3 regions of the Streptomyces sp. NPDC002680 genome follow, and region 2 is predicted to be linked to each of the others. Evidence: riboswitches for the same ligand, from Rfam matches in the RefSeq annotation. Region 2 holds a riboswitch; each other region holds the start of a gene.

Region 1 (2,257 bases), on a different contig from region 2:
GCACCGCTGTCGGCGTACCAGGCGGCCATCGGCGCGGCCACCTCGGCGGGCAGGGCGCCCGCGAGCGGCCGGTCGGCGGCCTCCACGACGGTGACCGCGCAGCCCGCCTCGCGCGCGGCGGTGGCGAACTCGGCGCCGATCCAGCCGGCCCCGACGACCACGATGTCGTGCTGGCGCGCGAGGACGGGCCGCAGCCGTTCGGCGTCGTCGAGGGTGCGCAGCAGATGCACTCCGGGGACGCCCTCGGTGCCCGGCAGCCGGATCGGTTCGGCGCCGGTGGCGAGGACCAGGGCGTCGTACGGCACTGGCCCGTCGGCGGTGTCCAGCTCGTGTGGGCCGGGGCGGACGCCCAGCACCTCGCGCCCGAGCAGCAGTTCGATGCCGAGGGCCTCGAAGTCGACGTCGAAGGCGGAGCCCTCCGCCTTGCCGAGCAGCACGGCCTTGGACAGCGGCGGCCGGTCGTACGGCTGATGGGGTTCGGCGCCGATCAGCGTGACGGTGCCGGTGAAACCCTGCTCGCGCAGGGCCACCGCGGTCTGCACCCCGGCCATGCCCGCGCCCACGACGACCACGCGCCGCGGCTGCGGCACGCCCCGCGTGCCCTGTGCCTGCGTCTGCTCGCTCACCCGGTCACCATAGACAACTGACAAATTGTCAGTCAGTGGGCGCGGCCCGTGACCTACTCCACACCCGCCTGCTCGACCTGCTCCACCACGCTCGTTCCGCTGCCCGGCTGCGACTCCCACTCCCAGGTCTCCGACAACCGCAGCCGCCCGTCGGGCAGTTCGAGCACCTCGGAGACACAGTGGCCCGAGGACGTCGTCCCGTCCCGCTTCAACTGCACGTAGCGGAAGTCGAGACGGTCGCCTTCCCGCGTCCCCACGAGATGGCCGCGTACGACGTCGCCGCCCGCGTACTCGGCCCAGATCTCGCCGTCCTTCTCGTGGTAGGTGAACCGGGTTCGCGTGCCGACCTGACCCGGTGCCTGGTCCTCGACCGGGGCGAGGACGAGACCGTCGAGCGAGCGGGCCATGGGCGGAGGCTCCCTTACGTGTGCGATGCGCTGCGGGCTAGGGTGGCCAGCGTAAGCACTCGCGGGAGCCCGGACGGACCGGGCTGAGAGGGAGGCTGGCGGCCTCCGACCGTACGAACCTGATCCGGGTCATGCCGGCGAAGGGAGGGGCTGGACGCCCATGTCGCGTACACACACCTCGGACGTCGTTGTCGTCGGAGGCGGGATCATCGGGCTGGTGACGGCCTGGCGGGCCGCGCAGCGCGGGCTCGCCACGACCGTCGTGGATCCCGCGCCGGGCGGCGGGGCCGCTCAGGTGGCGGCCGGGATGCTGGCCGCCGTCACGGAGCTGCACCACGGCGAACAGACCCTGCTCGGGCTGAACCTGGAGTCGGCCCGTCGCTATCCGGACTTCGTGGCCGAGCTGACCGAACTGACCGGCCGCGACCTCGGCTACCGCCGCTGCGGCACCCTCGCCGTCGCGCTCGACGCCGACGACCGCGCCGAACTGCGCGAACTGCACGCCCTGCAACGGCGGTCGGGCCTGGAGTCGGAGTGGCTCTCGGGGCGCGAATGCCGGCGCCTGGAGCCGATGCTCGCGCCGGGCGTGCGCGGGGGGCTGCGGGTGGACGGGGACCACCAGATCGACCCCCGGCGGCTGGCCGGGGCGCTGGTGGACGCGTGCGGGCGGGCCGGGGTGGTGCTGCGCCGGACGTGGGCCGAGCGGCTCGTCGTACGGCGGGGGCGGGCCGTGTCGGTGACGGACTCCGACGGCGACGACCTGGCCGCCGGATCGATCGTGCTGGCCGGGGGCAGCCTCAGCGGGCGGCTCGCGGGGGTCCCTGAGGCCGTGCTGCCGTCCGTACGGCCCGTGAAGGGGCAGGTGCTGCGGCTGACCGTGCCGGAGCGGTACGCGCCGTTCCTGAGCCGTACCGTGCGGGCCGTGGTGCGCGGCAGCCAGGTCTATCTGGTGCCGCGCGAGAACGGCGAGCTGGTCGTCGGGGCGACGAGCGAGGAGCTGGGCTGGGACACGACGGTCACGGCGGGGGGTGTGTACGAGCTGCTGCGCGACGCCCATGAACTCGTCCCCGGGATCACCGAGTTGCCGCTGACGGAGACGCGGGCCGGGCTGCGTCCCGGATCCCCGGACAATGCGCCGCTGCTCGGCCCGACCGCGCTGGAGGGGCTGCTGCTGGCGACGGGGCACTACCGGAACGGGGTGCTGCTGACGCCGGTCACCGGTGA
Region 2 (2,257 bases):
CTGATGACGGTCGTCCGCCATCTGTCGACCGACCAGGAGACCACCCGCAAGACCTTGTGGCGGATGGTCGACGGGACGCTCGTCGAGTCGGTGCTCATGCGGTACCCGGACCGGGTGACCATGTGCATCAGCTCGCAGGCGGGGTGCGGGATGAACTGCCCGTTCTGCGCGACCGGGCAGGCCGGTCTTGACCGGAATCTGTCCACCGCCGAGATCGTGCACCAGATCGTGGATGGGATGCGTGCGCTGCGGGACGGGGAGATTCCCGGCGGGCCCGCGCGGCTCTCCAACATCGTGTTCATGGGCATGGGCGAGCCCCTCGCCAACTACAAGCGGGTCGTCGGTGCCATCCGTGCGCTGACCGATCCCGAGCCGGACGGGCTCGGGCTGTCGCAGCGGGGGATCACCGTCTCGACCGTCGGGCTGGTGCCGGCCATCAACCGGTTCTCCGACGAGGGCTTCAAGTGCCGGCTCGCCATCTCCCTGCACGCCCCCGACGACGAGCTGCGCGACACCCTCGTACCCGTCAACACGCGGTGGAAGGTACGGGAAGTCCTCGACGCCGGGTGGGAGTACGCGGCCAAGTCGGGGCGCCGGCTGTCCATCGAGTACGCGCTGATCCGGGACATCAACGACCAGGCCTGGCGCGGTGACCGCCTCGGGCGGCTGCTCCGGGGCAAGCCCGTGCATGTCAACCTGATCCCGCTGAACCCGACTCCGGGGTCCAAGTGGACCGCTTCGCGGCCCGAGGACGAGAAGGCGTTCGTCGAGGCGATCGCCGCCCACGGCGTGCCCGTGACCGTTCGGGACACCCGGGGGCAGGAGATCGACGGGGCGTGCGGCCAGCTCGCGGCCACTGAGCGGTAGTCTTACGTCGTACCTACATATCTTCATATTCCGACAGGGGAGCGCCACAGCGCTGAGAGTGCGGCAGCCAGATCACATTGGTGGGCCGCAGACCCTCTGAACCTCGCCCAGGTCATTCTGGGTAGGAAGTTCGGTCATCACTCTTGCTGTTGCGCCCTGCCCGGGAACCCTCCATGAGGCCCCGGGCAGGGCCGCGTCTCTTCCTGGTCATCCCAGGAGGAAGAATCCAGTGAGCACCACCAAGCAGGTCATGGTCACGGCCGTGGCCGTCGGACTCGGGCTCGTCACGCTCGCCGCGTGCGGGTCCGAGGACGGCGCCAGTGGATCGGCGGCGGAGTCCAAGACCGTCACCCTCGTCAGCCATGACTCGTGGGCCGTGTCGAAGGACGTTCTCGCCGCCTTTGAGAAGCAGTCCGGGTACACCGTCAAGGTCCTCAAGGACGGCGACGCCGGGCAGGCCGTCAACAAGGCGATCCTGACCAAGGACAACCCGCAGGGCGATGTCTTCTTCGGCGTCGACAACACCCTGCTCTCCCGCGCGCTCGACAACGGGCTCTTCCAGTCGTACGAGGTGAAGGACGCCGACGCGATCCTGCCCGCGTACCGGGCCGACGAGGACAGGCACCGGGTCACGCCGATCGACACCGGGGACATCTGCGTCAACTACGACAAGGCCTGGTTCAGCGAGCACAAGCTGACCCCGCCCGAGTCCTTCGACGATTTGATCAAGCCCGCCTACAAGGATCTCCTCGTCACCGAGAACGCCTCCACCTCCTCGCCGGGGCTCGGCTTCCTGCTCGGCAGCGCCGCCAAGTACGGCGACGACGGCTGGACCGGCTACTGGAAGAAGCTCCAGGCCAACGGCGTCAAGGTCGTCGACGGGTGGGAGCAGGCCTACAACGAGGAGTTCTCCGGGTCGGCCGGCGGCAAGAAGGCCAAGGGCGACCGGCCGCTCGTCGTCTCGTACGCCTCCTCGCCGCCCGCCGAGGTGATCTTCGCCGACCCGAAGCCGGCCACCGCCCCGACCGGGGTCGCGACCGGCACCTGCTTCCGGCAGGTCGAGTACGCCGGGCTGCTGAGCAACGCCAAGAACGCCACCGGGGGCAAGGCGCTGCTCGACTTCCTCGTCGGCAAGACCTTCCAGGAGGACATGCCGCTCAACATGTTCGTGTACCCGGTGCGGGAGGGCGCCCAGGTGCCCGCCGAGTTCACCGAGTACGGGCCGCAGGCCAAGGACCCCGAGACCATGGCCCCCGCGAAGATCGCCGAACACCGTGACCAGTGGGTCAAGTCGTGGACATCTCTCGTACTGAAGTAGCCCCGGGAGCAGGTCTGGAAGCAAGCCCGGCGGTCGGGCGCGCGAAGGGTGCCGTTCTGCGCGGTGCCCTGC
Region 3 (2,257 bases), on a different contig from region 2:
GAGCGCGAAGATGCCGGCCAGCAGGGCCATGGGGAGCCTGCGGTTCACATCGGTGACCGAGTACTGAAGGTCCCTCGGCGCGGAGGGCTCGTAGGCGACCACGACCTTCTCGCCCTGGTGCAACTGCCGTGACTGGTCCGGCTGGACGATCTCCGTGAACGTACGGCCCTTGTCGTCACCGGTGTCGACCCGGATCGTCGCCCTCTTGCAGTCACCGGTCGCCTGCTGCTGGGCGGAGGAGCCCTCGGCGGTGGATGTGTCGCCGGTCGGGGTGTCCCCCGAGGCGTTGACGGACTTGCAGTCCACCGCGACGACCTTGGTGACCGTCGCCTCCTGGGTCTGCCGGTCGAATCCGACGCCGGTGCGCTCGTGCGCCGGAGCGCCCCCGGGCCACAGCACCGCGAGCCCGACCACGACCGCCGCGGCGAAGGGGATCAGGATCGCGCCGATGATCTTCCGCAGATGGATGGAGACAGGGGCGGCCGGGCCATGGCTGTGACTGTGGCCGTGCGACGAACCGTGATTGTCGTCGGGCCCGTGGGAGTCGTCGGACCCGGGTCCGTGCCCGCCCTCGTGCTCGCCACCCGGTCCGGCTCCGTGCCCAGCACCTCGTCCAGGGCCATGGCCACCACCGGAGTTGCCGCCAGGTCCGCCACTGTGGCCGTCACCGGGGCCATGCCCGTGCCCATGGTCTGCGCCGTGATCGTGCCCACCGCCTGCCCCGGGGCCAGGACCTCGCCCGCCACCGGACATGGGAAGGGGGCCGAACTGACCGGTCCCGGGCCCTTCGGCTCCGTACCCGGGACCTGGGCCTTGGCCGCCCGGGCCCGTACGGCTGCCTTGACCCGCCCCCGATCCGGGCCCATAGCCGCGATCGATCCGCTGACTGGGCCCGTATCCGGGACCGCTACTCGGTCCGGTCGCTCCGCCGGTGCCGCCGCCCGTTCCGGCTCTGGTTCCGGGCGCACCACCGGAGCCGCCGGGGCCGTCGCCCAGCCGGAACCTGCGCTGCGGGCCGGTGTCGTCGCCATTTCCGCTGCCCGGCCCGGAGGCGCGCCCGGCACCGCTTCCGCGCGGTGGCTCGGAGGGCGGGTACGGGGGTCCTTGCGTCGTGGTCACCGCCCGATCATCGCAAGAACGGCAGGGGCCCTCTGTTCACCTCGCCCAAATTGACGCTAGCGTGGAGGCACCTTTGCACACGCGGGAGCTCGGAGCACCGGGCTGAGAGGGCGCTGACCTCCGTCTTTGCGATGTTTCACGTGGAACATGTGGAACGAGTGATGTTTCACATGAAACATCGGCAGACGGAATCCGCTGCGTCGACCGCTGAACCTGTTACCGGGTAATGCCGGCGTAGGGAGTAGGTCTCATGACCATCAAGGACGCACGCACGCCTGCCTCCAGCCAGGACGAACAGCCCCTTCAGGGCGAACCGTCCCAGGAGGCCCGGAAGTCCATCGGCTGGCACAAGGGATATGTCGGCGGCTCGCGCCCCGATCTGCGGGTGCCGGTCCGTCAGGTGCACCTCACCAATGGGAAGTCGGTCACGCTGTACGACACCTCGGGCCCGTACACCGACCCGCTGGTCGACACCGACGTCCGCAGGGGGCTGGCCCCGCTGCGCGACAACTGGATCATCGCCCGTGGCGACACTGAGGAGTACGCGGGCCGTCCCGTCCGTCCGGAGGACGACGGGATCAAGCACACCTCGCCGCGCGGCGGGCTCAGGAACCTCGACGCGGTGTTCCCGGGACGGCCCCGGCAGCCGCGCCGGAGCCGGACCGGACAGGCGGTGACGCAACTCGCGTACGCCCGCCGCGGGGAGATCACGCCCGAGATGGAGTTCGTGGCCGTCCGGGAGCACGTGGACCCCGAGGTCGTCCGCGAGGAGATCGCCGCCGGGCGGGCCGTACTGCCCGCCAACGTCAACCACCCGGAGATCGAGCCGATGATCATCGGCAAGCGGTTCCTGGTGAAGGTCAACGCCAATATCGGCAACTCCGCGGTCACCTCCTCCATCGAGGAGGAGGTCGAGAAGATGACCTGGGCGACGCGCTGGGGCGCCGACACCGTCATGGACCTGTCCACCGGCCGCAATATCCACACCACCCGTGAATGGGTGCTGCGCAACTCCCCCGTCCCCATCGGCACCGTGCCGCTCTACCAGGCGCTGGAGAAGGTGGACGGCAGGGCCGAGGAGCTGACCTGGGAGATCTACAAGGACACGGTCGTCGAACAGGCCGAGCAGGGCGTCGAC

What was found. A riboswitch is a leader RNA that binds a small molecule or an ion and turns the genes downstream of it on or off. The one in region 2 is predicted to bind thiamine pyrophosphate.
Region 1: linked by a shared signal. The riboswitch ahead of thiO (glycine oxidase ThiO) and the one ahead of ACFYXF_RS33470 (thiamine ABC transporter substrate binding subunit) in region 2 are both predicted to bind thiamine pyrophosphate.
Region 3: linked by a shared signal. The riboswitch ahead of thiC (phosphomethylpyrimidine synthase ThiC) and the one ahead of ACFYXF_RS33470 (thiamine ABC transporter substrate binding subunit) in region 2 are both predicted to bind thiamine pyrophosphate.

Annotation. Positions count from the first base shown of each region.
Region 1 is NZ_JBIAQP010000005.1:284,680-286,936, forward strand. Features, by position in the region: gene ACFYXF_RS16015 (NAD(P)/FAD-dependent oxidoreductase) at 1-626, opposite strand, end outside; gene ACFYXF_RS16020 (hypothetical protein) at 680-1,033, opposite strand; TPP riboswitch at 1,085-1,196, shown strand; gene thiO (glycine oxidase ThiO) at 1,194-2,257, shown strand, end outside.
Region 2 is NZ_JBIAQP010000014.1:177,811-180,067, forward strand. Features, by position in the region: gene rlmN (23S rRNA (adenine(2503)-C(2))-methyltransferase RlmN) at 1-867, shown strand, start outside; TPP riboswitch at 893-1,013, shown strand; gene ACFYXF_RS33470 (thiamine ABC transporter substrate binding subunit) at 1,118-2,185, shown strand; gene ACFYXF_RS33475 (ABC transporter permease) at 2,161-2,257, shown strand, end outside.
Region 3 is NZ_JBIAQP010000003.1:253,546-255,802, reverse strand. Features, by position in the region: gene ACFYXF_RS10815 (YibE/F family protein) at 1-753, opposite strand, end outside; TPP riboswitch at 1,191-1,377, shown strand; gene thiC (phosphomethylpyrimidine synthase ThiC) at 1,370-2,257, shown strand, end outside.